Regions from separate parts of the Ectothiorhodospira sp. BSL-9 genome, predicted to be linked through region 2. Evidence: predicted binding sites of a transcription regulator. Region 2 holds the regulator's gene; each other region holds the start of a gene.
The links. Region 2 encodes sigma-54, which starts transcription at its own class of promoters, with help from an activator protein. Its sites were predicted from a motif close to TGGCANGNTNCNTGCTT; they were not measured.

Region 1 (9,601 bases), 640 kb from region 2:
CTATGTGGTCAACGGCTCCGAGGTGGGTTCGGACAAGTACGCCTATAAGCTGGAATGGCTGCACCGGGTGACGGCATTTCTGCGTGCCGAGCAGGAGCGCCATGAGCATGTGGTGGTGCTGGGTGATTTCAACATCGCCCCGGAGGATCGGGATGTGTACGACCCCGAGGCCTGGCACGAGCGCATCCTGTGCTCCACCCCGGAGCGTGAGGCCCTCAAGGCCATCCTGGATATGGGCTTCGTGGATGTATTCCGGCAATTCGAGCAACCGGATCCCAGTTACAGCTGGTGGGACTACCGGGCCGCCCGCTTTCGTCGCAACCAGGGGCTGCGCATCGATCTGATCCTGGCCACAACCACACTGGCCGGGCAATGCACCGCCAGCATGATCGACACGGCGCCGAGAAAGCTGGAGCGCCCCTCCGATCACGCCCCTGTCGTCGCCGATTTCCACCTTTAGACCGGACGATCATGAAATATCGAGACCTTCGCGAATTCATTCAGGGCCTGGAGGCCAGGGGCGAACTGAAACGCATTCAGGCGCCGGTTGATCCGCGCCTGGAGATGACCGAGATCTGCGATCGCACCCTGCGGGCCGAGGGCCCTGCCCTGCTCTTCGAAAACCCCACCGGACACCGCATGCCGGTGCTGGGGAACCTGTTTGGCACCCCCCGCCGGGTGGCCCTGGGCATGGGGGAGGACTCCGTGGAAGCCCTGCGCGAGGTGGGCAAGCTGCTGGCGTTCCTCAAGGAACCGGATCCGCCCAAGGGTCTCAAGGAGGCCTGGAGTACCCTGCCCGTGTTCAAGAAGGTGCTGGACATGGCACCCAAGAAGGTGCGCCATGGGGTGTGTCAGACCGTGGTCAAAAAGGGTGATGAAGTGGATCTGGGGGAATTACCCGTACAGGTCTGCTGGCCGGGTGATGCCGGACCGTTGATCACCTGGGGCCTGGTGGTCACGCGTGGCCCCCACAAGGAGCGTCAGAACATGGGAATCTATCGCCAGCAGGTGATCGGTCGCAACCGGGTGATCATGCGCTGGCTCTCCCATCGGGGCGGCGCGCTGGATTTTCGGGAATGGCAACAGGCACATCCCGGCGAGCCCTTCCCGGTCTCGGTGGTGCTGGGGGCCGATCCGGCCACCATCCTGGGGGCCGTCACCCCGGTGCCCGACACCCTCTCCGAGCACGCCTTTGCGGGGCTGCTGCGAGGTTCGCGCACGGAACTTACCCGCTGCCTGGGGAATGATCTGCAGGTGCCGGCCACGGCCGAGATCATCCTCGAAGGTGTGATCCACCCGGACGACATGGCACCCGAGGGGCCCTTTGGTGACCATACCGGGTACTACAACGAAGTGGACAGCTTCCCGGTGTTCACCGTGGAACGCATCACCCACCGGCCCGACCCCATTTACCACAGCACTTATACGGGCCGGCCACCGGACGAGCCGGCGATCCTGGGTGTGGCTCTCAACGAAGTCTTCGTGCCCATCCTGCGCAAGCAGTTCCCGGAGATTGTGGACTTCTATCTGCCCCCCGAGGGCTGTTCCTACCGCCTGGCGGTGGTGAGTATCCGCAAGCAGTATGCCGGCCATGCCAAGCGGGTGATGCTCGGGGTATGGTCCTTCCTGCGTCAGTTCATGTATACAAAATTTGTGATCATCGTCGATGATGACGTGAACGCGCGGGACTGGAAGGATGTGATCTGGGCCATGACCACCCGCATGGATCCGGGTCGTGATACGGTCACCATCGATAATACCCCTATTGATTATCTGGATTTTGCATCGCCCGTGTCCGGGCTGGGCTCCAAGATGGGTTTCGATGCCACCAACAAATGGCCTGGAGAGACCCAAAGGGAATGGGGTACGCCCATCGTCATGAGTGACGAGGTGAAACGACGCGTCGACGAGATCTGGGACGAACTGGGCATCTAGCCGACGAGCGTGCTTTGCGGGTGTCGTGGTCTGCGTTAGATTGAGATGAGTCAAACCCTACAGGCCTGACGGTATTGGCCGATACTTATACTCGCAGGGAGGCGCCGGGCAGGCGCCCCGTGTTCTTCTCATCACGGATCTCGCCATGACACAACGCATACTCCTCATGATCGGTCTGGTGGTTCTGGCCGGGCTGCTCGCACTGATCCTCGTCTGGCTAATGGGACCCGGGCCGGGGGCCGCCATCCTGGCGTCCATGCTGGCCACCGGCGGCGCCGTCACGTTGATGGACCGATTGCATGTGGCACCCCGTGAGCAGGCCCTGGAAACACTTTACGCGCAGACCCTCTCCCGCTCCCCTGCCCCGCTGACGGTCACGGAGGATCCGCGCAGCAAGGTCATCGCCCAGGCCCTGGACAGGCAACGCAAGCTGGCGGGCCGCCTGGCCGATACCGGATCCCGCATCGCCGTCTCTGCCGCCGAGGTGTCCCATGCCTCGGTCATCCTCAAGCAGCGGGTGCACTCCCAGGTTTCCACCGTCAATGGCATCGCCGATGCGTCCGGGCAGATCTCAGCCACGGTGCAGACGTCCGTGGAGAGTTCCGAGCAGGCTGCCGAGAGCGCACGCCTGACCAACGAGGCCAGTCACGCCGGTCATGCCTGCGTCGAGGATGCCCTCAGTCACATGGAGGAGATGAAGGGACGCATGGAGCAGGCCTCCCGGCTCATGTCCCGTCTGGAAGGCCGGGCCGGAGAGATCCAGCGCATCACCGGGGTGATCAGCGGCATTGCCGAGCAGACCAATCTGCTGGCCTTGAACGCGGCCATCGAGGCCGCCCGTGCTGGCGAACAGGGCCGGGGTTTTGCGGTGGTGGCCGACGAGGTGCGCAGCCTGGCCAACCGAACCTCTCAGGCCACCGGTGAGATCGGCCAGATGGTCCAGGAGATCAACACTGAGACCCACCAGGCCGCCTCCACCATGCAGCAACTGGTAGAGTCAGTACAGGGCAGCGCCGACCGCACCGTGAAGGTGGACCAGCATCTCTCCGACATCCTCAACCACTCAGCCAATGCAGACAACTGTATCCAGACGGTGGTCAGTGGTGCTGAGCAGAATCACAATCACCTGGACGAGGTGACCCGGGCCATCCAGACCGTGAGCAGCCACCTGCGGGAGACCGAGGACGATGTGAGCCATCTGTCCTCCCAGGCGGAGCAACTGGCTGAGCGGGCGGAATTGATCTACGAGCTTCTGGGCGATGTGGGACTGGGCGGCGTGCACGATCAGGTGCGCCAGGAAGCGGAACAGGCTGCTGCAGCGGTGGGCCGCGCGTTCGAGGCGGCCGTGGATGCGGGCCGCATTCGCCTGGAGGATCTGTTCGACCGCAACTACAAGCCCATCCCGGATACCGACCCGGTGAAGCACAAGACCCGCTTCGACGATTTCACCGACAAGGTGCTACCAGCCATTCAGGAGCCCATCCTGGAGCGCCATCGCTTTATCGCCTATGCGGGGGCCGTGGATGATCATGGCTATTTCCCCACCCATAACCGTCGCTATGCCAAGGCCCTGACCGGCGATTATGCCAAGGACCTGGCCAACAACCGCACCAAGCGGATCTTCAAGGACCGGACCGGTTCCCGCTGTGGCTCCCACCAGAAGCCCTATCTGTTACAGACCTACAAGCGGGACACCGGAGAGATCATGCATGACCTCTCGGTGCCCATTTTCGTCAAGGGGCGGCATTGGGGTGGTTTTCGTATCGGGTATCATGACCGAAGCGGCTGATCGCTTCCCATGAATACACCGCCCGGTGCATACCATGAAATTCCCTGCCTATCCCTACAGCCTGCGGGCCGCCCTGCTGGGCTTCGTGCTGGCCCCCCTGCTCCTCATCGTACTGCTGGCCGGATGGTCGGGCCTCACGAGTCTGGAGGCGCACATGGAAACGCGCATGCAGCAGGACATCGAACTGGTGGCCCGGGCCATCCACCTGCCGCTGAGCGATGCCCTGGCCCGCGGTGAGCGGGCCAATGTCCAGCAGGCCCTGGACTCTGCCTTTCGCATCGATCAGGTTTACGGTGCCTACGTCTACGACCAGCAGGGTGAACTGGTGGCCGCCAGCGGCCCGCGCAGTCCCTCCATGGATCGCCGTCGCGATGCCCGTCTCGCCACGGTGACCGGCACCCACGGGGCCTTTGACGACCGCAGTGGCCAGGAGATCTATTCCTTCTTCATGCCCCTGAGTGATGCCGGTGGCCGCATCAACGGGCTGCTCCAGGTCACCCGCCACGGCGGCGACTTCCATGAAGATCTCATGCAGGTGCGCTCCCGCGCCCTCATGGCCCTGGGGGTTCTCAGCCTGTTGTTCGTTGCAGTGGTCGTGCTGGGTCATCAGCGGGCCGTGGGGCGCCATGTGGGCCGCCTGGTCAATGCCATGGCACGAGTGGGCCAGGGTGATCGTCAGTTGCGTGTGGCGGGTGCAGGGCCGCGGGAACTGCGGGTGCTGGCCGAGGCCATGAACCGGATGCTGGACAATATGGATCGCTCCAATGCCGAACTGGAGGCCCAGCGCCGCCACCAGGCGGCCCTGGAGGAACGCCTTCGCCAATCGGAAAAGCTGGCCGCCATCGGCCAGCTGGCGGCCGGGGTCGCCCATGAACTGGGTTCTCCCCTGGGGGTGATCAACGGGCAGGCGCAACGGGCTCTGCGACGCGTGGACGCCGAAACCCCTCAGGCCCGGGCGCTGGCAGAGATCCGCCAGGAGGTGGGCCGCATGGACCGTATCGTGCGCCAGTTGATGGACTTTGGTCGACGAAATCCCCCCCGTGTGCGTGATGAACCCGTGCGGCGTCTGGTCAGCGCTGCCCTCGCCCAGGTGGAGGATGAAGCTCAGACCCGGGGAACCACGCTGCGTCTGGTCAATCAGGAGGATGGCCCGGTGATCCCCATGGACCGGGCACGATTGGAACAGGCCCTGACGAACCTGTTGCGCAACGCGATCCAGGCCACGCTGGGCGGACAGGTCCAGGTAAGTTGGGCATCGGCGCAAGGGCGTCTGGAACTGGTGGTGGAGGATGATGGGCCGGGCATCGACCCAAACCATCGCTCAAGATTGTTTGAACCCTTCTTTACCACCAAGTCCGTGGGCAGCGGTACGGGTTTGGGACTGGCGGTGGCCCATGGGGCCGTCACGGAGCACCATGGCGAGATCCACGTGGAGGATAGCCCCCTGGGTGGGGCACGGTTCGTGCTTCATCTTCCCCTGAATGTCGTGGCAACCGAAGGCAAAGATGACCCAGACCTCCAACAACAACCCTGAGCAGATCCTGGTCGTGGAGGACGATGCCTCCCATCGTGACCTGGTGGTGGAAGAGCTCAAGGATGCCGGCCTGAATGTGGTAGCCGTGGGCGATGCCGAGGCGGCCCGGGAGCATCTTGAAACCGGGCGTATCTCGCTGGTCCTCAGTGACCTGCGCCTGCCGGGAAACGATGGCCAGGACTTGCTCATACAGTCCCGTCGCCTGCCCATGCCGCCCTCGTTCATCATGCTCACCGCGTTCGGCACCATCGCTCAGGCGGTGGAGGCCCTCAAGCAGGGGGCCGACGATTTTCTCACCAAGCCGGTGGATCTGGATCACCTGGTCATCTCCGTGCGCCGTGCCCTGCGCACACGTCGATTACAGGCCGAAGTGGCCCGCTACCGTGAGCTGCTGGAGGCGGATGATTTCCATGGCCTGATCGGCAGCAGCCCCGCCATGCAGACCCTGTATGAAAATGTGCGTCGACTGGCACGTGCCTCCGGACCGGTGCTGGTCACCGGGGAGTCGGGCACCGGCAAGGAACTGGTGGCCCGGGCCATCCACGCGGAGAGTGATCGGGCCGGCGGCCCCTTCGTGGCCATCAACTGCGCGGGCATACCCGGCGAGCTCATGGAAAGCGAGCTCTTCGGCCATGCTGCGGGGGCCTTCAGCGGGGCGCAACAGGCCCGTCGGGGCCTCTTCGCCGAGGCCCACGGAGGCACCCTATTGCTGGACGAGATCGGCGAGATGCCCATGGCCATGCAGGCCAAGCTGCTGCGCCTGCTACAGGATGGCCGAGTGCGTCCGGTGGGCAGTAATCAGGAAAAGGAAACCGATGTGCGCGTCGTGGCGGCCACCAACCGTGACCTTGGGCCCATGATCGCCGAGAACTGCTTCCGGGAGGACCTGTTTTATCGGCTGGAAACCTTCCGCCTGCACGTGCCTCCGCTGCGGGAACGCGGTGATGACATCGAACGCCTGGCGGCGCGTTTCCTGGCCCGTTTCGGAGCGGCCATGGATCGTCCAGTGGAGGGCATCACACCCGAGGCCCTGCGGGCCCTGCGCAGTTACTCATTCCCCGGCAACGTGCGGGAATTGACCAACCTCATCGAGCGGGCGGTCACTTTCTGTCGCGGCAGTGAAATCCAGTTGGCCGATCTCCCTGAACGGCTTGATGCTGCCCGCACCGAATCAGGTGCCAGCGCAGCAGCTACCCAATTGTGGTCGGAGGAGGACACCCATATGCCTACCCTTCAGGAGATCGAGGATCGCTACATCCGTTGGGTGCTCGAGCGCCTGGATGGCAACAAGCGCCAGGCGGCCAAGGTGCTGGGGATCGGTCGCCGCACCCTCTACCGGCGCCTGGGGGATGGCTCTCAGGATGACGACACCGATATGGACACCCGGGCACCCAGGCGCACGTAGCATCCTGGCGCATGTGTCATCGTGACTCATCTTGAGCGAGGATCACAACGGTGTAGCACGACCATTCCCGTTGAAAAGGTATAGGGTGAAAGGCGAAGGTCGGAATGCGGCTTTAGTGGCACGGCGTATGCATATCCAGTACGCAACGCTAATCACAGTCAGGAGAAACCGTATGAACCATCATCCCCTTCGCGCCCTGTCCCTCGCCGTGGCCATCGCCGGCCTGTTGGGTGTGGGTGGCCATGCTGTGGCCCAGCAGCAGGGTGATTTCCAGGGCCAGCAGCAACAGCCCCCGGGCATGGATCAGCAGCAGGCACCCCAGGTGGATCCCCAAACCCTGGATCGTTTCGTGGATGCCTTCGTGGCCGTGCAGCATATCCGCGATGACTTTGCCGAGCAGCTCCAGGATGTGACGGATGAAGCCGAGGCCCAGGCCCTGCAGCAGGAGGCACAGGAGGAAATGATCAATGCCGTTCAGGAAGAAGGCATGAGTGTGGATGAGTACAATCAAGTGGCCATGTCGTTGCAGAACGACCCGGCCATGCTCCAGCAGGTTCAGGAGATGGCCGCCGAGCGGATGTAATCGCTGCTGCGGGCTACCTGCTCCAGGCCTCCCGGCTCAAGCCGGAGGCCTGGCTCCCCCCTCAGAGTTCGTTCTGAATGCGCTTGTAGCCCTGCACGAGGCCCACGTTTGTCTGGGCTACATCCTCCGAGAAGCTTGAAGCATCCGCCGTGACCGACTCGATGCCTTCCAGGTCGGTCTCCGAGTGGATATTGCTGGTGGACGGGACATAGAAGGATTCCGGTATGTGGCAGTCTTCCACCACCGAGTTATGGCGAATGACCGACCCCGCCCCCACCGAGCAGTTGAACAGCACCGTATTGAAGCCGATAAAGACGTGGCTCCCCACCTTGCAGGGGCCGTGAATGATGGAGCGGTGGGCAATGGAGGTGTTCTCGCCGATCTCCACACGGGCACCGGACTTGGAGTGGATCACCACGCCGTCCTGGATGTTGGAGTTGTCGCCGATGATGATGGGCTCCAGCTCACCCTGAGCATCGAGTTCATCGGCCCGGATCACGGCATAGGGCCCAATGAAGACATGCTCCCCCACCACCACCTTGCCGCAGAGGATCGCTGTGGGGTCCACAAATGCGGACTCAGCCACCTGGGGAAGGTGGCCCGTGGGATTCTTGCGTATCAAGTGTGTGTCCTCGCGTCAGTATTAAGAAGGGTTCGCAATGCTGCCACCGTTGGGGGGGCAAGGCAATGGCCCCACCACCAGCCTGGATATCATCCGGGTGTGTGGCGGCGGCTGATGTGGTAGGGCGTGATCTCCGAGTCATCCAGGGTGTCATCGCCCTGTTCCACCTTGAGCGACGCCCGGATGCCCGCTTCCATCCGCGGGTACTGCAGGTCCACCCCGAGATCCACCAGGCTTCGCCCCGCCACGACGACACGCGACTCCCGGAGGAAGGACATCATGCCAGGACTGAGCACCTTTTCCGCCTCTGCCATGCTGACGCAGGGGGGGCGCGGGAGGTCTGCAGCGTCGGCCACGGCATAGACGAAATCCGTCATGGAGCGATGGTCACTGTCCCCCACGTTGTAGGTCTGCCCTTCCGGCCCATGATCCAGGGCAGCGGCGCACAGGGTGGCCAGGTCATCGGCATGGATGCGATTGCCAGGACCGGAGTCCTCGGGGCAGATGACCGGCTCTCCTGCCCTGATGCGAGCCAGGGGAAGTCGGAAGGGCCCGTAGATCCCCGGGGCCCTGAGCACCACCACCGGGATGCCCGCCTCGGCCATGAGCTGGCTCAGGCGCTTTTCTGCATCCAGTCGGCGATGCCCCCGGTCGGTCATGGGTGAGGGTTCGGTGAGGTCGTCCACCTGGGCCCCGCCCTGATCCCCATAAACCCCGGTGGTGCTGATGTAGACAATCTTCTCGGGTGGTTGCCGACGACACAATTCGATGAATCTGGCGGTTCTTGGATCCACCCGTCCTTCGTTGGGTGGCGGAGCGCTGTGCAGGACCAGGCAACCGGCCAGGGGGAGTTCGTCCAGGCCTTCACCGGTATCCAGATCGGCCCGGATGGCCTCAAAACCCATGGCCTTGAGGGCCTCCACCCGGTCGATGCTACGGGCCACTGCGATGACCCGGCGCCCCTCGTGAGCCATGCGGTGTCCGACGCGCTCCCCCACATAGCCGCAGCCCATGATCAGTACCGGTTTCATGGTCATTCTCCTGATTGACTGGCTTTGTGTGACTATACCGTTTAGGGGAAGGTCGTGTCCGGCGTGAGGCGTCAGGTTTTGCACAAAAAAAAGGCCACCCGCCTGGGCGGATGGCCTTTCATTCATCTGGATCAAGCCTTGGCTGGGTCCAGCCTTCAGGGGGCCGACACGGTCCTGTGCGGACCGTGTCGGGAGTCCCTGCCTGAGATCAGGCGCTGGACAGTCGGGGCTGACCCATCTTGCCGCGGCGACGACCGGACAGCGGCTTGCCTGCTTCGGGCTTGGGTGCCACGGGCACCACCGGCTCGGAGAGGCTGCCGTCGACGGCCACCTGCAGGCCCTTGCGGTAGGCATCCTGAGCCAGCTTTTCTTCACCCACCTGATCCAGGATCTCGCCCAGCTCACGGTAAGCCTCGGGCGTGGGCTTGGCATTCACACTGGATTCCAGGTAGCCGCGGGCCTTGCCCCAGGCCTTGCCCTTCTTGCACAGACGACCCAGGGTGAGCAGCAGCACCGGATCACGGCGATGATCACGCAGCCAGCCTTCAGCCACACTGATGGCGCGGTTGGTGTCGTTGACGTTGAGCTGACCATACAACTCCACCAGACGCTCATTCCAGTTCTGCTTCAGACTGCTACGCAAGACCACCTCGGCACGATCCGGCTCATTGAGGTTGATCAGCGCGCGGGCATAGGGCTCCA
Region 2 (9,601 bases):
AAATCATGAAGGCCTATGACGTGGCCTTCTCCCTGGGGGATGGACTGCGTCCCGGCAGCCTGGCCGATGCCAACGATGCCGCCCAATTTGCCGAACTGGAGACCCTGGGCGAGCTCACCCGCATCGCCTGGGAACATGATGTGCAGGTGATGATCGAGGGTCCGGGGCATGTCCCGTTGCACCGGGTGAAGGAGAATGTGGAAAAGGAGTTGGTGGACTGCTTCGAGGCGCCTTTCTACACCCTGGGACCACTGGTCACGGATGTGGCCCCGGCCTACGACCACATCACCTCCGGCATCGGCGCTGCCAACATCGGCTGGTATGGCACGGCCATGCTCTGTTATGTGACGCCCAAGGAGCACCTGGGCCTGCCCAACAAGCAGGATGTGCGGGATGGCATCATCACCTATCGCATCGCTGCCCATGCCGCGGATCTGGCCAAGGGCTTTCCCGGAGCCCAGGTGCGGGACAATGCCCTGTCCAAGGCGCGCTTCGAGTTCCGCTGGCAGGACCAGTTCAACCTCTCGCTGGATCCGGAGCGGGCGCGTGAATTCCATGATGAGACCCTGCCCAAGGAGGCCCACAAGGTGGCCCATTTCTGCTCCATGTGCGGGCCGCATTTCTGTTCCATGAAGATCACCCAGGATGTGCGGGAGTATGCGGCGCGGCAGGGCATGTCCGCCGAGGAGGCCCTGGAGAAGGGGATGCAGGACAAGGCAGTGGAGTTTGTGGAGAAGGGGGCTAAGGTTTACAGGGAGGTGTAGGGGCGTACGGAAAAAAGGGGACAGACACCTTTTCCTTTGGAAAAGGTGTCTGTCCCCTTTTTTCTACTCCGGCTCTCCGAATCGATCCCCGATCAAGCCCTCCAGGGCATCCAGGGCCTGTTTGGCATCCTCCCCCTCGGCGATCAGGCGCACCGTGGTGCCGCGGCTGGCAGCCAGCATCATGATGCCCATGATGCTCTTGCCGTTCACGCGGCGGTTGCCCTTTTCCACCTCCAGGTCAGCCGAGTAACTGCTGGCCAGGTTGACGAACTTGGCCGCTGCCCGCGCATGCATGCCCAGCTTGTTGATGATCTCGACTTCCCGCGTGGGCATTTAACTGTGGGTCTCGCAAAGAAGGATGCCATCATGGCCACCACTGATGGCCTTGTTGACCAGTTCATGCAGGCGCAGGGTGGGGTAGTTGAGCACGCGCACCAGCATGGGCAGGTTCAGCCCGGCAATGACCTGGACCTTGGGCTGCTGGGTGAGACGGTTGGCGATATTGCTGGGGGTGGAACCGTACATGTCGGTGAGCACCAGCACGCCGTCCCCCTGGTGCAGTCGATGATAGGCGTCGATGGCCTTGCCCAGGAGGATGTCCGGGTCACCGGACTGGGAGACCGCCAGGCAGTACGTTTCCAGCGGGATGGTGCCCATCATGGAACGCGCCGTGCTGAGCAGGTCTTCCCCGATGTGATTGTGTGTAATGATCATGAGTCCGACGGACATGCTGGCATCCCGGTTCAAGGATCAGGAAAGTTCACGGTGACGGGTGCTCACCGCCTCGCCCCTGAGGCCGCGGAAATGTTCCGCCAGTCTCTCCGCCAGATAGACTGAGCGATGCTGCCCGCCAGTGCAACCAATGGATACGGTCAGGTATGAGCGGTTTTCACCCTCGAAGCGCGGGATCCAGGTGGTCAGGAAGTCGCGTAACGAGGCAAACATCTCCTCCACCATGGGGTGATTGTCCAGGAATTGGGCCACTTCCTCGTCACGGCCGGTGAGGCCGCGCAGCAGCGGTTCCCAGTGAGGGTTGGGGAGACAGCGTACATCGAAGACAAAATCCGAGTCCACTGGCGCACCATGCTTGAAGCCGAAGGACTGGATCAGCAGGGAGATGCCCCGGTCAGCGGCCTGCTCCACCCGCTCACGGATCGTCTGGCTCAACTGATGCACGTTGGTGCGGGTGGTGTCGATGGCCAGGTCGGCATGGTTGGCAATATTGGAGAGCAGTTTGCGCTCCAGATGGATGGCCTCCCACAGGGGCACGCCGTCGCGGGTGAGGGGATGTCGTCGACGGGTTTCGCTGAAGCGCCGCAGCAGGGTTTCTTCCTCTGCCTGGAGGAAGATGACCTGCAGGTCCACCCCCATGGCGCGGATCTCCTCGACGATGGTGTCGAAACGATCCAGTTCCTCGATGCCACTGCGGGCGTCGATGCCCACGGCCGCCTCGTCGTACAGGGTGAGGCGTGGGCTGCGCAGCTGGGCGACCACTGCCGTGAGCAGGCCCAGGTGCAGGTTGTCGATGCAGTAATAGCCTGCATCCTCCAGGGCATGCAGGGCCACGGTCTTGCCGGAGCCGGACAGGCCACTGACGATGATGAGTTTCATGGGCTTTCGCTCTGCATCTGCTTGCGCTGTCGGGCAGCCAGGTCGTCGCCGGCATAATAACCGCGCAGGCGCAGCAGGTGATTGCGAATGGCGCCTTCCACCATGACGGCCAGGTTGCGTCCCGGGGCTACCGGTAGGGTGATGACCGGGATTTCCAGCCCCAGCACCACCCGGGTGAAGCGCACCCCGTGCAGGCGGTCGATATCCTCGGCCTGCACCTTGGCCTGATCCTTGAGGTCGATGATCAGGCGCAGGTACTTGCTGTTCTTGATGGCGCTGTCGCCGTACATGGCCTTCACATTGAGTACGCCCAAACCCCTGACCTCAAGAAAGTTCTCCAGCACCGGCGGGCAGGTACCGCGCAGGATGTCCGGGGCGATTCGGGCGAATTCCGGGGCATCGTCCGCCACCAGACGGTGGCCCCGGCTGATGAGTTCCAGGGCCAGTTCGCTCTTGCCCACGGCGCTCTCGCCGGTCACCAGCACCCCGATTCCCAGCACTTCCATGAACACCCCGTGCAGGGTGGTGGTTTCCGCCAGCTTGTTGCTGAAGAAGTAACGCAGGATATTGATCAGTTCATGGCTGGGCAGGGCGGTGCGCAGCAGCGGTACCGACTGGCGTTCCGACAGGGTGCGCAGCTCGGGGAGGGGCTCCAGGTTATCGGTGACGATCAGCATGGAGGAGGCGCCGCTGCACAATTGCTCCAGAATGTCTCGCTGGGAGTTCTTGCGCAGCGACCACAGGTAGCGCATCTCGTCGCTCCCCAGTACCTGGATCTGATTGGGGTGGATGATGTTCAGGTGACCCACCAGGGACGGGCTCCCATGGGGGGTGGAACGGTGCGATATGCTCCGGCCACACCCCTGGGTGCCCGCCACCCAGACGAGGCCCAGGCGCTCCTCCATGACCTCCATGATGTTGCTGACGGTGAGCGAGTCGGTCATGGGGTCATCCGGTGTCTTCGGTGTCCCATTCCTGCACCAGAGTCAGCAGGTCCGAAGGGCCGGAGGTGCTGCGCAGCCGGGCCAGCGTCTCCGGATCGGAGAACATCCTGGCCAGCAACGCGAGGATCTGAAGATGCTCGTCTGTGCAGTCTGCCGGCACCACCAGCGCGAACAGGATGTCCACCGGCTCACTGTCTGGGGCATCGTAGTCGACGCCCTTTTCCAGCTTGAGCAGCGCGGCACAGGCCTCGCTGGCGCCGGCCAGACGACCATGGGGGATGGCCACGCCATGCCCCAGGCCCGTGCTGCCCAGGCGCTCCCGGGCCAGCAGGCTGTCGAAGATCTCGCCCTGGGTGAGCTTGGGCAGATGATTGGAGAGCATCTCGCCCAGCATCTCCAGCGCACGTTTCTTACTGCTCACGTCCGTCTGGCAGTGCACCCGCTCAGGGGCGAGAAGATCACCGATGTTCATGAAGCGTTCACTCGATGTGGTTGCGGTGGGAGCCTTCAGCCCGGTGGTGGTCCTTGAGCTTCTCCTTGTGCTTCACCACCTGGCGATCCAGTTTGTCCACCAGGGCGTCGATGGCGGCGTACATGTCCGTGTGGCTGGCCTCGGCATGGATGCTGTTACCGCTGAGCAACAGGTTGCTCTCGGCCTTTTGCTGCAGCTTCTCCACGGTCAGGATCACGTGCACGTCGATGACGTTGTCAAAATGCCGCTCCAGGCGCTCGAACTTCTCGTTGACGTAGTTGCGCAGGGCGTCGGTCAGGTCGACGTGATGACCGGTGAGGTTGATCTGCATGAGATGACTCCTTGGAAATAGGTAGGGATGGGTAATGAGCAGGACGGCTGCGTGGGTTTGCTTCAGACGAGCCGCTTGCGTTCGTTGGATGGCGGAATGGCCATGGCCTCACGGTACTTGGCCACGGTGCGTCGTGCCACATGAATACCCCGATCCACCAGGACCTGGGCGATCTTGCTGTCACTCATGGGCTTGCCCTGGGGCTCTTCGGCAACCAGCTTGCGGATCATGGCGCGGATCGCGGTGGCTGAACACTCACCGCCGTCGGCCGTGCCCACATGGCTGGAGAAGAAATACTTGAATTCGTAGATACCCCGGGGGGTATGCATGAATTTCTGGGTGGTCACCCGGGAGATGGTGGACTCATGCATCTCCAGTTGTTCGGCAATATCGCGCAGCACCAGAGGTTTCATGGCCTCGTCACCGTATTCCAGGAAGGCACGCTGGTGCTCGACAATGGCGGTGCCCACCCGTAGCAGAGTCTCGTTGCGGCTTTGCAGGCTCTTGATGAACCAGCGGGCCTCCTGGAGGCTGTTGCGCATGTAGGTGTTGTCCTGGCTGGAATCGGCGCGGCGCACGAAACTGGCATACAGGGGGTTGACCCGCAAGCGTGGCGCGATTTCCGGGTTGAGCTCCACCTGCCAGCGGCCCTCTCGCTTGCGCACGAAGACATCGGGAATGATGTATTCGGGCGAACTGCTGCTGATGACCCCGCCTGGGCGCGGGTTCAGTGTCTGAATCAGGGCGATCACCTGCTGCAACTCGCCATCATCCAGCCCCAGGCGCCGCTGCACGCCCTTGTAATCACGTGCACCCAGAGCGTCCAGGTGTTCACGGGCCAGGGTGCGGGCCTCGGTCAGCCAGGGTGTGTCCTCCGGGAACTGGGCCAGTTGCAGGCCCAGGCATTCGGCCAGGTCACGTGCGCCCACGCCCACCGGGTCCAGGTGCTGAACCATGTTCAGCACGGCTTCCACCTCGTCCAGTTCCAGGTCCATCTCCCGGTCCGTGGCCAGGGCTGCGTGGATCTGTTCGATGGGTTCGGCCAGATAGCCGTCTTCGTTAATGGAATCAATGATGGTCAAGGCAATGGCCCGGTCACGCTCACTCATGGACGACAAATGCACCTGCCACATGAGGTGTTCATGCAGGCTTTCCGAGGGTCCGGTCTGGTTCTCGAAAAGGTCGCGCCCGTCGTGATCCGACTGTCCGGCGCTGGAAGGGGGCACATCGTAGATGTCGTCCCAGTTGCTGTCCACCGGTAATTCGTCGGGGATCTGCTCCTGACTGCCCTCGGCGTTGCCTTCCGTCTCGGCGGCGGCCTCCGCTGCTTCTGCTGCCTCGGAGGTATCGGCCTGCTCCTGCTCGCGAGGCTCCTCGCTGGCGGTCTCCTGATCTGCCTCCGTGCCCTCCACGGCCTCGAGCATGGGATTGATTTCCAGGGTCTCCTGGATCTGGGCCTGCAATTCCAGCGTCGAGAGCTGCAGCAGGCGAATGGCCTGCTGCAGCTGCGGGGTCATGGTCAGGTTTTGACCCAGCCGGAGCTGGACGGACGGTTTCAACATAGCACGACGCGCGCCATCGGGCCGGGGCCCGGGTCTTTGATGCCTGATGATGAAGGCGGGGGCAGGCCCCCGGCGTAAATGATGCTTTCAAGAGAGATTATACGGTGTGCCAGCAAAAATGGGACCCATGTCCCGAAAACCGCACGCTGAATGGGGAGTCTCGGCTTCACAGGCGGAAGTTCTCCCCTAGATAGACGCGGCGGACCTGCGGGTCGGCCAGTACGTCTTCCGGCGCGCCCTGGCTGATGATGTGCCCGCCACTGAGGATGTAGGCCCGGTTGCAGATGCCCAGGGTCTCGCGCACATTGTGGTCGGTGATCAGTACACCGATGTTCCGTGACGTGAGATGGGTGATGATCCGCTGGATCTCGATCACCGAGATGGGGTCCACGCCGGCGAAGGGCTCGTCCAGAAGGATGAAGGCCGGCTCGGTGGCCAGGGCACGGGCGATCTCCACGCGCCGTCGTTCGCCACCGGAGAGACTGACCCCGGCGTTGTCGCGGATGTGCTGGATCTGGAACTCCTCCAGCAGGGATTCCATCTTCTCCAGACGCTGGGCCTTGTTGAGGTCGCGGCGGACCTCCAGCACAGCCATGATGTTGTCTGCCACGGAGAGCTTGCGGAATACCGAGGGCTCCTGGGGGAGATAGCCCACGCCCATGCGGGCCCTTGCGTGCATGGGCAGTCGGGTGATGTCGCGGCCGTCCAGGCGGATCTGGCCTTCGTCGCAGGGTACCAGGCCCACGATCATGTAGAAGCAGGTGGTCTTGCCAGCGCCATTGGGGCCCAGCAGGCCCACCACCTCCCCACTATTGATGTGGATGGAGGCGCCGTCCACGGGTTTGATCGCCCGGTAACGCTTGACCAGCTTGTCGGTCTCCAGGCGGCTCATGGCGTGTCGCCGTCCTCTGGGCGAGAGCGATCACGGTCACGGGGTGCGAAGATGGCCTCTACCCGGCCTGTGTCACCGGTGCTGGCTTCAAGGGTGGCGGCCTCCAGGTTATAGACGATGCTGCTGCCGCGGAATTCGTCGTCCCCCTGCCATACCCGGGCCTCGCCGGTGAGCACCACCCGCGGTCCATCCGGAAAGAACTCCATGCGTCGTGCCTCGGCGCGAACCTCGCGGTTGGATTCATCCCGCGTGGTCAGGGTGGCCAGGCGTCCTTCGGAGACCATGCGCTGGAGTTGCCGCTGGGGGGCATGCACTGTCACCTCGTCGCCCGTGATGACGGTGTCGCCCTGGGTGATGGTGACGTTACCCTTGTAAACACTCACCCCCCGCTGATCGTCCAGGCTGGCGCGATCCGCCTCGATGCGGATGGGCAGATCGGGGTCGTGCTGGCCCTGTGCGGCAGGCATCCAGGCCAGCGAAACGGCCAATAGCAGCCCCGCCAGGTGCGGGCCCGTGGGGATGTCAGTGCGGAACATAGGTGCCTCTTACCTGACTCTCAAGTTCCAGGGTATCCCGGGTCAGATCCAAAGTCATGCCCACCCCTTCTGCCTCGCGGTGAGTGCTCACCATACGGGCCAGGGCGTCGGTTTGCGCCTGGCGGGAAAGGGTCCATACGGTGACATCCCGGCTGGTGATGGTGATGGGGGGGTGATCGGGGGCCTCGGGGCGGTTCAGGCGCACGTTGCCCAGCAGCTGCACCTCGTCGCCAGCGGGTGAAACCCAGCCGCGTTCGGAACGCAGGGTCCAGTCGGGAGCGGGGGGGTGTTCCATGATCAGCACCGGGGCCTCCACATGGCTGGAACGGTCTGCCTGGCGTTGCTCCATTCGGGCGCCGGAGAGCCGGTACTTGAGATTGCCGGACTCGTCCATGCTCCAGACCACAAAATCCTCGGCGAAGAACTGATTGGCCTCGGGGTCCACCTGGGTGGTCGGCACCACGCGCCGTTCCTGGGCATTCTCCGCGAGCCAGAAGCCCACGGCGGCCACCAGGGTGAGTGCCATGATCAGCAGCAGTCCTGAAAGGCGGCGACTCATTCCAGATAGGGGGCCAGGGCGGCCTGCAGGTTGTCCTGGGCCTCCAGGATGAACTCGCAGGCCTCGCGCACCGCTCCACGGCCGCCGCCTGCCCGGGTGATGTAATGGGCATGCTCGCGCACCAGGGGGTGGGCGTCGGCCACGGCGATCGCCAGCACGGCGCGACGCATCACGGGCAGATCCACCACATCGTCGCCCATGTAGGCCGTCTGTTCGATACCCACACCGGCCGCCTTCAGCAATCCACCCAGGGCATCCAGCTTGTCGCGACGGCCCTGGACGATGTGCTCGATGCCCAGGTCGCGACAGCGGTGTTCCACCACCTGGGAGCGTCGCCCGGTGAGGATGCCGATCTGCACGCCGCTGTCGGCCAGCATGCGGATGCCATGGCCATCGCGGCTATTGAAGGCCTTGTACTGCTGGCCATCGTCCCCCAGGTAGAGGCTGCCGTCGGTGAGCACGCCGTCCACGTCAAGGATGAGGAAGCGCACGTCGCGGGCACGTTGTCTAGGCGTATCATTCATGGGGCAAGGATACCACGGGCCCGCCGTACCACTTCAGACCACGCCGGCGCGCAGCAGGTCATGCATGTTCAGGGCTCCCACCAGGCGCTGGCCCACGTCCACCACCGGCAGGGCGCTGATCTTGTGGTCCTCCATCACCTTGAGGGCCTCGGCTGCCAGCATGCCCGACTGCACCGTCTTGCATTGACGGGTCATCACATCACCGATGCACGTGCTGCGAATGTCGATGCCGCGGTCCAGGGTGCGGCGCAGGTCGCCGTCCGTGTACACGCCGATCAGGTTGCGGTGCTCGTCCACCACCGCGGTCATCCCCAGACCCTGGCGGGTGATTTCCATGAGGGCATCGGTCAGTGGGGCGTCGGCCCGCACCAGGGGGATGCGTTCACCCGTGTGCATGATATCCCCGACATGCAGCAGCAGGCGCCGCCCCAGGCGACCACCGGGGTGGGAGCGGGCAAAGTCATCGGCGGTGAAACCCCGGGCCTCCAGCATTGCCACAGCCAGGGCATCACCCATGGCCAGGGTGGCAGTGGTGCTGGAGGTGGGGGCCAGGCCCAGGGGGCAGGCCTCGGCGGCCACGCTTACATCCAGGTGCACGTTGGCCTCCCGGGCCAGTGTGGAGCGCGGATTGCCGGTCAGGGCGATCAGGGGGGCGCCCAGGCGACGGATCAATGGCAGGATGGTGAGGAGTTCATCGGTCTCCCCGGAATTGGACAGGGCCAGCACCGTATCCCCGGTGGTGATCATGCCCAGATCACCGTGGCTGGCCTCGCCCGGATGGACAAAAAAGGCCGGGGTGCCGGTGCTGGCCAGGGTGGCAGCGATCTTGCCACCCACGTGGCCGGATTTTCCCATGCCGGTGACCACCACCCGCCCGGTGCAGGCCAGCATGTACTCGCAGGCGCGCACAAAGCGTTCATCCAGGCGGGAGATGAGATCGCGGATACCCTGAGCCTCGGTCTCCAGGACGGCCCGGGCCATGTCCAAAGTCTTGTCGGGATTGAGCTTCATCGGCAAAACACTACCTCAAGGCGGGAGCGGATTAAACAATGGGACAAGGCAAGCCTTTCCACCTCACGCTGGGCGCCCGTGACTGGGAGCATCCGGCGTGGGTGGCGCAATTCTACCCCCAGGACATGCCGGCGTCCTGGCGTCTGTGCTTTTACGCCAATGAGTTTTCGGCGGTGCTGGTGCCGGCGCAGCGCTGGCAAGGTACCGAGGTGTCGGATTGGCGGGGTTGGCTCGGTGAGGTGCGGGAGGACTTTCGGTTTTATCTGGAACTGGCGGGCCCCCGGGGCGTGGATGTGGAGCACCTGAGACGCCTGCAGGCGACCCTGGGTCCCCAATTGGCTGGCCTGGTGCTGCCGGAGGCGACGGGCGTGCCCGTGGACGGGGCAGGAGACACC
Region 3 (9,601 bases), 1.6 Mb from region 2:
CCCAGCACGGTGGCCCCGGTCATGACATCGGGGATCGCCGCCAGACCAAAGGTGATGGCCAGCCCTTCGACGAAACCGGGCGAGCCTTCCGCGAACATCGGCTGAGGGGTTATCCAGGTGGTCATCTCCAGGGGGAAGGACACCAGCAGGGCCACCCGGGCCAGCATGGCCGGGTTGAACAGGTTCTGCCCCAGTCCACCGAACACGTGCTTGCCCACCACGATCGCAAAGCCGGCCCCCAGCACCGCGATCCACCAGGGCGCCCAGGGGGGCAGGGTCAGGGCCAGCAGCAGACCGGTGAGCAGGGCCGAGCCATCCATGAGAAAGGGGGTGACCGGGCGTTTGGCAATGCGCAGACTGATCACCTCGAAGGCGATGGCCGCCAGCACGGTGATCAGCAAAAGGTTCAGGGCCGGCCAGCCAAACAGATACACGCCAAAGGCCGTGGCGGGCAGCAGGGCCAGGATGACCCAGCCCATCTGGGTGGTTACGCCGCCGGGCGCGTGGGTGTGGGGTCCGCTGACGGGGGTCGTGGTGGTCATGGGTCAGGCCTCCGCCTTGTCCTTGTCGTGGGTTTTGGCGGGCGTGGGCGTCTCCTTGGCCTCGGCCTGCTGGGCGCGTTTTTTCTTGGCCGCCTCCCGTTCTGCCTTCTTGCGGGCTGCTGCCTCGGCCTTGGCCTTGGCTTCGGCCTCCTGCCGGGCGCGCCGTTGCTGAGCCAGCTCCTTCAGTTCCTCCTGACGACGCTGCTGCTCCCGCCGGTCCCCCAGCACCCCCTTGGCATGCTGGAAGTACTGCACCAGGGGGATATGGGAGGGGCACACATAGGAGCAGGAGCCGCAGGCCACACAGTCCATCAGCCCATGGGCCGCGGCGCCGTCCATGTCTTCGCTACGGATGCGCGAGGCCATCTCCAGCGGCATCAGGCCGCAGGGGCAGGCGTCCACGCAACGCCCGCAGCGGATGCAGGGCATGGGGTCGTCGATATTGATCTCGGCGGCAGTAAGGGCGATCACACCGTTGGTCCCCTTCACCACCGGCACCTGGGCGTGGGGCATGATCTGGCCCATCATGGGGCCGCCCATGAGCAGGCGCGCCGGCGTCTCCCGGGTGCCGCCGCAGTAGGCCAGCAGTTCTTCCACCCGGGTGCCCAGGGGCACTTCCAGGTTCGCCGGTCGCTGCACGGCGCCGCCACCCACGGTGACGATGCGGCTCACCAGTGGCCGGCGCATGCGTACGGCCCGGTGTACGGCGTAGGCGGTGCCCACGTTGTGCACGATCACGCCGATGTCGGCGCCCAGCTTTCCGGCGGGGATCTCCCGGCCAGTGACCGCCTTGATCATGTGTTTTTCCGAGCCCATGGGGTAGCGGGTGGGCACGGACACGGCTTCCAGATGATCCATTTCGTAGAGGTGTTCCTGGAGGGCAGCCAGGGCTTCGGGCTTGTTGTCCTCCACCACGATCAGGGTGTGCCGGGCCCCCAGGGCATGGCGCATGATGCGTACACCGTCGATGACTTCCTGGGTGCGTTCCCGCATCAGGCGGTCGTCGCAGGTGAGGTAGGGTTCGCATTCGGAGCCGTTGATCACCAGGGTGTCGATGGTGTGGCGGCTGCCCAGGTTGAGCTTGATGGCGGCGGGGAAGGTGGCGCCGCCCATGCCCACCACACCCGCCTCCGCCACGCGCTGGGCGATCACTTCCGGTTCCAGGTTGAGGGCGTGCTCGGGCTCGGGTTCGTCCATCCAGCGGTCGTCGCCGTCGGGTTCGATGACGATGGTCTGTACCGGCAGGCCGCTGGGATGAGGGGCCGGGTGGGGTTCCACGGCCACCACGGTGCCCGAGGTGGGGGCATGCACCGCCGCCGAGACGGGGCCGGTGCCCGCAGCGATCATCTCTCCCTTGAGCACTTTTTGACCTGCCTGCACCCGTGGTTGGGCAGCGGCGCCGATGTGCTGTTGCACGGGCACATACAGGCGCTCGGGCAAGGGCAGGGTCTCGATGGGCAGGTGGCTGGTGGCCTGTTTGCGGTCTTCCGGGTGCACACCGCCCTGGAACGCCCGGCGCTTGAAGATGCGTGAGAACATGACAGTCACCTCAGCGGGCTTGGGGTTTGGGCCAGCGCCATGTGCGCAGGGTGGGGGTTTCCGTGACCAGCACCAGGCCATTGGTGGGGCACACCTCCACGCACTTGCCACAGCCGTTGCAGGCTTCCGTGAACACCGTGTGGATCTGCCGATTGGCACCCATGATGGCGTCGGTGGCGCACACCTTGTAACAGCGGGTGCAACCGTTGCACTGATCCTCCTTGATGCGCGCAAAGGCGGGTGCTTCCTCCTCCATGCCCGACAGATCCACGCTCACCGAGAGCTTGTCCGCCAGTTGCTGGGCCAGGGCCTTGCCGCCCGGTGGGCAAAGGGTCACGGGAGCCTCATGGGCGGCCAGGGCCTGGGCAGCGCTGGAGCAACCGGGCAGGCCGCACTGGCCGCAGTTGGTGCCCGGCAGCATGTCCTCGATCTCGTCGACCAAGGGGTCTTTCTCCACCTTCAGATACTTGGCGGCCATGCCCAGGGAATAACCCAGGAGCAGGCCCATGGCGGTCAGGACAACGATGGCTGCGTACATGGTGTGATCTCCTGTTCGGGTGGCGTCAGGCGAAGTCGAGGCCGGCGAAACCCATGAAGCCCAGCGACAACAGCCCGGCGACAATGAAGGCGATGGGGGCACCGGCGAATGCTGCCGGCACATTGTTCACGGCCAGGCGCTCGCGAAGACCGGCGAAGATGACCATCACCAGGGTGAAACCCAGGGCGGCACCGAAACCAAAGGTCACGCTTTGCAGAAAACCATGACCTTCCTGGATGTTGAGCAGGGCCACGCCGAGCACGGCGCAATTGGTGGTGATCAGCGGCAGAAAGATCCCCAGCACCCGATGCAGGGCCGCGCTGGTCTTGCGGATGACCAGTTCGGTGAACTGCACCACGGCGGCGATCACCAGGATGAAGGAGAGGATGCGCAGAAAGCCCAGGTCCAGGGGCGCGAGCACGAAATGCTCCAGCAGCCAGCCGGCCACCGAGGCCAGGGTGAGCACGAAGGTGGTGGCCAGGCCCATGCTCAGGGCCGTGTCCAGCTTGTTGGACACGCCCATGAAGGGGCACAGCCCCAGGAACTGCACCAGCACCACGTTGTTCACCAGGGCTGTGCCCAGAAGTAGCAGCATAAACTCCGTCACGGTGTTCACCTCGCTTGGATTGAGGGGGTATGTGCATCTTGCGTGCCAAGGGGGGAATGCACTCTTTAGGCGCACCGTTTATGGGGGTTTGTGGCGGGCTTGCACCATGGTGGTGCAGGTGGTGCTGTGAGGATCGCGACAGGCAGAGCCGCCGGTTCGCAGTGATGTGAGGTAACCGACAATGTCCCCACCGGGAGCCATGGGGCCTGAGGGCTGCATTCAGGGTGGGGGAGCAGGATCAGGGTGATGTATGGCCCGGCTCTTGCATTAGTGAACGTCACACAGCTGCATCGCCACGAGACCTCGCCATGACCCGACCCCATCACCCCTTCCAACCGGCCAACGATCACACCATTCGCGTCGGCGAGGGCGCGTTGCCGGCACGGTTGTTCTTCGAGGCGGTGGAACAATCCTCCGTGGCCATTTCCATCACCGATGCCAAGGCCAACATCCTCTATGCCAACCCGGCCTTCACCCGGGTGACCGGTTACGAGGCAGCGGAAGTCATGGGTGTGAACGAATCCCTGCTCTCGGATCGCCGCACGCCCAGTCTGGTCTACGAGACCCTCTGGGGCCGTTTGCGTCAGCTCAAGCCCTGGACCGGGGTGCTGGTGAATCGTCGCAAGGATGGCCGGCGCTACCTGGCTGAGTTGAGCATCGCCCCGGTGCTGGATACCCAGGGTCATCTCACCCATTACCTGGGCATGCACCGGGATGTGACCGAGATGCATCAACTGGAGGAGCAGGTGCGCAATCAAAAGGCCCTGATCGAGTCCGTGGTGGATGCCGAGCCGGTGGTCATCGCCCTGCTGGACGAGGCGGGCCGGGTGGTGCTGGACAACCAGGAGTACAAGAAACTGGCGGGAGACATGCGCGGCCAGGAACCCGCCGAGGCCTTCCTCTCCGCCCTCTCCGAAAGCATGGGGGAGGCCTTCGAGAAGGCTCGCAGCAGTGGCCAGGGTTTTGTGGATCATGAGGTACAGTTCGATCCAGGCGCGGGCCGCGCACCCCGCTGGTTCTCCTGCTCCGGCACCTGGATTCGTGAGCGCGACAGCAGCGCCGATGCCTTCTTCGAACCCCGCAAGGTGGAATATCTCATGCTGGTGGCCAAGGAGGTCACCGAGCTCAAGCGGCAGCAGGAGGAGATGCGCATGAATGCCCTGAGGGCGCTCACCGCCGAGAGCGAGCTGGTGGAGAGCATGCGCGAGACCCTGACCGGCGCCGTCTATCAGATGCAGGGGCCTGTCAACATGATTGCCGCCGCCACCCAGTTGCTGGAGCGGCGCCAGGGGGAGGGCACCGCCGACCCCCTGTTGAATGTGTTGCAGGAGGCCCTGGCATCCGGTCGTCAGGCCCTGCAGACCCTGGAAAACTGCATCCCCGAGGAGCGGGACGAGGCCATCATCCCGGTGAATCTCAATGCCCTGCTGCGAGAGGTGCTGGGCCTGTCCACCCGTCGCTTGCTCACCTCCGGCGTGGTGGTGGACTGGGATCCGGCGCCGGTGCTGCCCAACGTGCTGGGTCGGGAAGGCCGGCTGCGGGGGATGTTCAAGCAATTGGTGGACAACGCCCTGGATGCCCTGGATGACAGCGGCACCGGTCGCCGCGAGATCCGCATTGCCACCCAGGCCCTGGATGATGCTGTTCAGGTGGTCATCCAGGACTCCGGACCGGGTATCCCCGAGTCCATGCGGCTACGGGTGTTCGAACCCTTCGTCAGCACCAAGGGCCGCAGTGGCAGCGGGGCAGGGATGGGGCTGCCCATGGTGCAGGAGGTGGTGAACCAGCACGCGGGTCTGGTGGAGGTGGACCCCACCTGCCTGGAAGGCTGCCGCATCCGCCTGCAGTTCCCCAACGCCTCACAGCGCAAACTCTGACATCACTCCAGGAAAATCCATGGTGATCTCTCCTACGGCAGTCGGCACGACGCGGCGCTCGCGCGCCCAAGTGATCGAAATGCATCTGGACACGCTTTATCAGGTGAGCCAGGTGCTCAGTTGTTCATCCGGATTACAGGACATCCTCTCCGGCGTGCTGCATGTGCTGCACGAATCCTCGGACATGCGTTGCGGCATGGTGTCGCTGCTGGATCCGGCCACGGGTGAACTCATGGTGGGCGCTGCCCACACGGGTACGCGGGAGAAGGTGGACAAGGTGCGCTACCGCCCCGGCGAGGGCTTGATGGGGGGCATCCTCAAGGAAGGGGATACGGTCGTGGTGGGTCGCATCGCCGATGAGCCCCGGTTTCTCGATCGCATGGGGCTGTACGCCCCGGACCTGCCTTTTGTGGGAGTGCCCATTCGGGTGGGTGAGGACAATCCCATTGGGGTGCTGGCCGCCCAGCCCATTTGCGGGGATGACGGTCTGCTGGAAGAGCGCGCCCGTTTCCTGGAGATGGTGGCCAACCTGCTGGCCCAGACCGTGCGCCGCGCCTGGGATCTGGAGCAGGAGCGCCAGGCGCTGACCGATGAGCGCGACCGGCTGCGCCGCGAGGTGCGTGGCGGCTATCATCTGGACAACGTGGTGGGGCACTCCAAGGAGATGCGCCGGGTGTTCGAGCAGGTGCGTCAGGTGGCCAAGTGGCACACCACTGTGCTGGTGCGCGGCGAGACCGGCACCGGCAAGGAACTCATCGCCAATGCCATCCACTACAACTCGCCCCGGGCCAATGGTCATTTCGTCAAGCTCAACTGCGCGGCCCTGCCGGACAATCTGCTGGAGAGCGAACTCTTCGGGCATGAGAAGGGCGCCTTTACCGGGGCTGTCTCCCAGCGCAAGGGGCGTTTCGAACAGGCGGATGGTGGCACCATCTTCCTGGACGAGATCGGCGAGATCTCCCAGGCCTTTCAGGCCAAACTGCTGCGGGTGTTGCAGGAGGGTGAGTTCGAGCGGGTGGGGGGCACGCGCACCCTGAAGGTGGACGTGCGCGTGATCGCCGCCACCAACCGCCCCCTGGAAGAAGAGGTGGAACGAGGGGATTTCCGGGAGGACCTGTACTACCGACTCAACGTCATGCCCATCTTCGTGCCCGCCTTGCGCAATCGCAGCGAGGACATCCCGGATCTGGCCCGGTTCCTGGTGGATAAGCTGGCCAAGGCCCAGGGTCGTCCTCTGGATATCACCGACAGCGCCATCCGCACGCTCATGCGCCACGAATGGCCGGGTAACGTGCGGGAGCTGGAAAACTGTCTGGAGCGGGCCGCCATCATGAGCGAGACCGGCACCATCGACCTGGATGCCATCAACCTCACCGGCCTGGAGGACAAACTCCCCTTGAGTCGCAAGCCGGAGCCCGAGGTGGACGTGGACCTGGATGATCCTGACCTGGATGAGCGCGAACGGGTGATCGCCGCCCTGGAGCGGGCCGGCTGGGTGCAGGCCAAGGCCGCCCGCCTGCTGGGCATGACGCCCCGGCAGATTGCCTACCGCATCCAGACCCTCAAGATCAGGGTCAGACAGTTCTGATTGTGCCCTTCACCACAGCCTTGTCTGTGGCATGTGCAACATGTTTCTATGCTTGGAATGGTAAAGCTTTAAAAATCATGAGGTTGTATTTATTTGATTTCAGGCACGCCGTTTGCATTACTCCTCCCAAGATCAACCTTTCCCACCGTGAGACCGGCGGGCACCCTCAACGGGAGGACCGTGATGGACCTGAAAATCAAAAAGCTCAGCGACATTCCCGTCATCAAAGAGGCCGTCCCTCCGCAGGGTGGCTGCTCCACCGGTGGTTGCGGTAGCGCCAACGACCCCACCCCGGAACTGCCTCAGGCCATTCGCGAGAAGATCCAGGATCATCCCTGCTACTCGGAAGAGGCCCATCACCACTTTGCCCGCATGCATGTGGCGGTGGCACCGGCCTGCAACATCCAGTGTCACTACTGCAACCGCAAGTATGACTGTGCCAACGAATCCCGCCCCGGTGTGGTCTCTGAGGTGCTCAAGCCGCACCAGGCCGTTAAAAAGGCTTTGGCCGTGGCGGCCAGCATCCCCGAGATGACCGTGGTGGGCATCGCCGGGCCTGGGGATGGCCTGGCCAACCCGACCCGCACCTTCCAGACCTTCCGGGGCATCCGCGAGCAGGCCGACGACATCAAGTTGTGCCTGTCCACCAACGGCTTGGCCCTTCCCGAGCATGTGGAAGAGCTGGCGGCCCTGGGCGTGGATCACATCACCATCACCATCAACAGCATCGACCCGGAGGTGGGTGCCCGCATTCATCCCTGGGTGATCTGGAACAAGAAGCGGGTCTTCGGCGTGGAAGGGGCCCGTCTGCTTATCGAGCAGCAGCAAAAGGGCCTGGAAATGCTGGTGGAGCGGGGCGTGCTGGTAAAGGTGAACTCGGTGATGATTCCGGGCATCAACGACGAGCATCTCAAGGAAGTGTCGCGGGTGGTGAAGGCCAAGGGGGCCTTCATGCATAACATCATGCCGCTGATCTCCGAGCCGGAACATGGCACCTATTTTGGCCTCAATGGCCAGCGCGGCCCCACCCAGGCCGAGCTCACTGCCCTGCGCGATGCCTGTGGCACGGACATGAAGATGATGCGTCATTGCCGCCAATGCCGCGCCGACGCCGTGGGTCGGTTGGGGGAGGACCGGGGGGCCGAGTTCACTGCCGATCGCATCGATGAGCTGGAGGTGGACTACCAGGCCGCCCGTGAACGACGCGATCAGGTGCAGGCGGCCATTCGGGAGTCCATGGGGGCCAAGCGGCTGGCCAGCACCGCTCGGGCACCCGTGGCATCGGCGACCGACAAGGCCGCCTCCCGTCCGGTGCTGATGGCCGTGGCCACTCAGGGCGGTGGTGTGATCAATCAGCACTTCGGTCATGCCCGGGAATTCCTGGTCTACCGGGCATCGCCCGAAGGCGTGCGCTTTGAAGGCCATCGTCGTGCCGATCTCTATTGTTCCGGCCCTGATGAGTGCGGTGACCGGGAGCAGGTGCTGGCGAGCACGCTGCGCTCGCTGGAAGACTGCGAAGTGCTGCTATGCTCCCGTATCGGTATCGAACCCTGGTCCATCCTGGAAGCCGCCGGCATCACTCCCAATCCCAATCACGCCATGGAACCCATCGAGGATGCCATCCTGGCCGTCTACAAGGAGATGATGGAGGCCGGCCAGCTGGCCCCGGTGGAGGAGGGCAGCAACAGTCTGATGGCCGAGGTCTCTTGAGCCCTTCGCTGAAAGCTCTCCTTGAACCCCTCTCCCCCCCGGGGAGAGGGGTTGGGGTGAGGGGTGCGCGCCCCCGAGCCCAGGCCGCCTATCTGGCCCTGGCCATCGGCGATGCCCTGGGCGCCACCGTGGAATTCATGATGCCCCGGGAGATCCGTTCCCAGCACGGCATCCACAAGGACCTCATCGGTGGCGGCTGGCTCCACCTCAAACCGGGCGCCATCACCGACGACACCCAGATGAGCCTGGCCCTGGGTGACGCCATCATTCAGGCGGGCGATATTCACGCGCCCACCATCGCCGAGGCCTTCAGCCAGTGGATGCGCTCCCGCCCCGTGGACATCGGTCACACGGTGCGTCGCGGCATCATCCACTACCGCCGCACGGGCGAGACGGCAGTCCCCCTGAACGATAACGATGCCGGTAACGGCGCCTGCATGCGCGTGCTCCCCATTGCGCTGGTCACCCTGGGTGAACCCCGCGAGACGGTGAACGCCGCCTGCCGCCTGCAATCCCATGTCACCCATCACCACCCCTTATCCGACGCCGGCACTGAGTGCATCGTGGCCATGGTGCAGATGGCCCTGCAGGGCGCCGATCAGCGGGCGCTGCTGCAGGGGCCGGTGAAGGCCCTCATCCAGCAACACCCGGAGTTTCACTTCCGCAAACGCCGCGAGGAGAACCCCAGCGGCTTCATCGTCCACACCCTGCGCGCCGTGTTCCAGGCCCTGTTCGACACCGACACCTTCGAGGACTGCCTGGTGGACGTGGTAAACCGCGGCGGCGATGCCGACACCACCGGCGCCATCGCCGGGATGGTGGCCGGAGCGCTCTATGGGCTGGAGGGAATACCGGAACGTTGGGTGAAGGGGCTGGATGGGGAGGTGAAGGCCCACATCCTGCGCCAGCTGCAGACAAAAAAAGAGGGTGGATTCATGCCTGACGTGCAAGCGTGAGTCCACCCTCTTGATCGCTGAATCCTGAACGGGGCGCTATGGCCCCTGGTTCGCGCCACCGCATGTGTTACATGTGGCTTAACTTCCGAAAAAGGGGACAGACACCTTTTTTTGCTGGAAAAGGTGTCTGTCCCCTTTTCGGGTTACCTTGAGGGTGGGCGGCCAGGGGGGCGCTGCTCGATTCGTCGGCCTGTGATCTGTGCCACCTGGTCCACGAATCGTTGATTCCCCGTGAGCTGTTCGC

Region 1: the regulator sigma-54 is predicted to act here: its motif matches at 6,780-6,796, upstream of ECTOBSL9_RS05145 (DUF4168 domain-containing protein).
Region 3: the regulator sigma-54 is predicted to act here: its motif matches at 3,258-3,274, upstream of rsxA (electron transport complex subunit RsxA).

What each region holds. Positions count from the first base shown of each region.
Region 1 is NZ_CP011994.1:1,065,235-1,074,835, reverse strand. Features, by position in the region: gene xth (exodeoxyribonuclease III) at 1-460, shown strand, start outside; gene ubiD (4-hydroxy-3-polyprenylbenzoate decarboxylase) at 472-1,935, shown strand; gene ECTOBSL9_RS05160 (methyl-accepting chemotaxis protein) at 2,081-3,724, shown strand; gene ECTOBSL9_RS05155 (ATP-binding protein) at 3,759-5,258, shown strand; gene ECTOBSL9_RS05150 (sigma-54 dependent transcriptional regulator) at 5,230-6,663, shown strand; gene ECTOBSL9_RS05145 (DUF4168 domain-containing protein) at 6,836-7,246, shown strand; gene ECTOBSL9_RS05140 (carbonate dehydratase) at 7,308-7,868, opposite strand; gene ECTOBSL9_RS05135 (NAD-dependent epimerase/dehydratase family protein) at 7,958-8,899, opposite strand; gene ECTOBSL9_RS05130 (heme biosynthesis HemY N-terminal domain-containing protein) at 9,108-9,601, opposite strand, start outside.
Region 2 is NZ_CP011994.1:428,951-438,551, reverse strand. Features, by position in the region: gene thiC (phosphomethylpyrimidine synthase ThiC) at 1-764, shown strand, start outside; gene ECTOBSL9_RS02265 (HPr family phosphocarrier protein) at 828-1,097, opposite strand; gene ECTOBSL9_RS02260 (PTS sugar transporter subunit IIA) at 1,098-1,493, opposite strand; gene rapZ (RNase adapter RapZ) at 1,515-2,375, opposite strand; gene hprK (HPr(Ser) kinase/phosphatase) at 2,372-3,319, opposite strand; gene ECTOBSL9_RS02245 (PTS sugar transporter subunit IIA) at 3,324-3,791, opposite strand; gene hpf (ribosome hibernation-promoting factor, HPF/YfiA family) at 3,799-4,122, opposite strand; gene ECTOBSL9_RS02235 (RNA polymerase factor sigma-54) at 4,185-5,684, opposite strand; gene lptB (LPS export ABC transporter ATP-binding protein) at 5,851-6,576, opposite strand; gene lptA (lipopolysaccharide transport periplasmic protein LptA) at 6,573-7,112, opposite strand; gene lptC (LPS export ABC transporter periplasmic protein LptC) at 7,099-7,638, opposite strand; gene kdsC (3-deoxy-manno-octulosonate-8-phosphatase KdsC) at 7,668-8,195, opposite strand; gene ECTOBSL9_RS02210 (KpsF/GutQ family sugar-phosphate isomerase) at 8,229-9,206, opposite strand; gene ECTOBSL9_RS02205 (hypothetical protein) at 9,245-9,601, shown strand, end outside.
Region 3 is NZ_CP011994.1:2,399,641-2,409,241, forward strand. Features, by position in the region: gene ECTOBSL9_RS11225 (RnfABCDGE type electron transport complex subunit D) at 1-542, opposite strand, end outside; gene rsxC (electron transport complex subunit RsxC) at 546-2,081, opposite strand; gene ECTOBSL9_RS11235 (RnfABCDGE type electron transport complex subunit B) at 2,092-2,619, opposite strand; gene rsxA (electron transport complex subunit RsxA) at 2,645-3,214, opposite strand; gene nifL (nitrogen fixation negative regulator NifL) at 3,535-5,103, shown strand; gene nifA (nif-specific transcriptional activator NifA) at 5,123-6,691, shown strand; gene nifB (nitrogenase cofactor biosynthesis protein NifB) at 6,875-8,401, shown strand; gene draG (ADP-ribosyl-[dinitrogen reductase] hydrolase) at 8,458-9,357, shown strand; gene ECTOBSL9_RS11265 (transposase) at 9,501-9,601, opposite strand, start outside.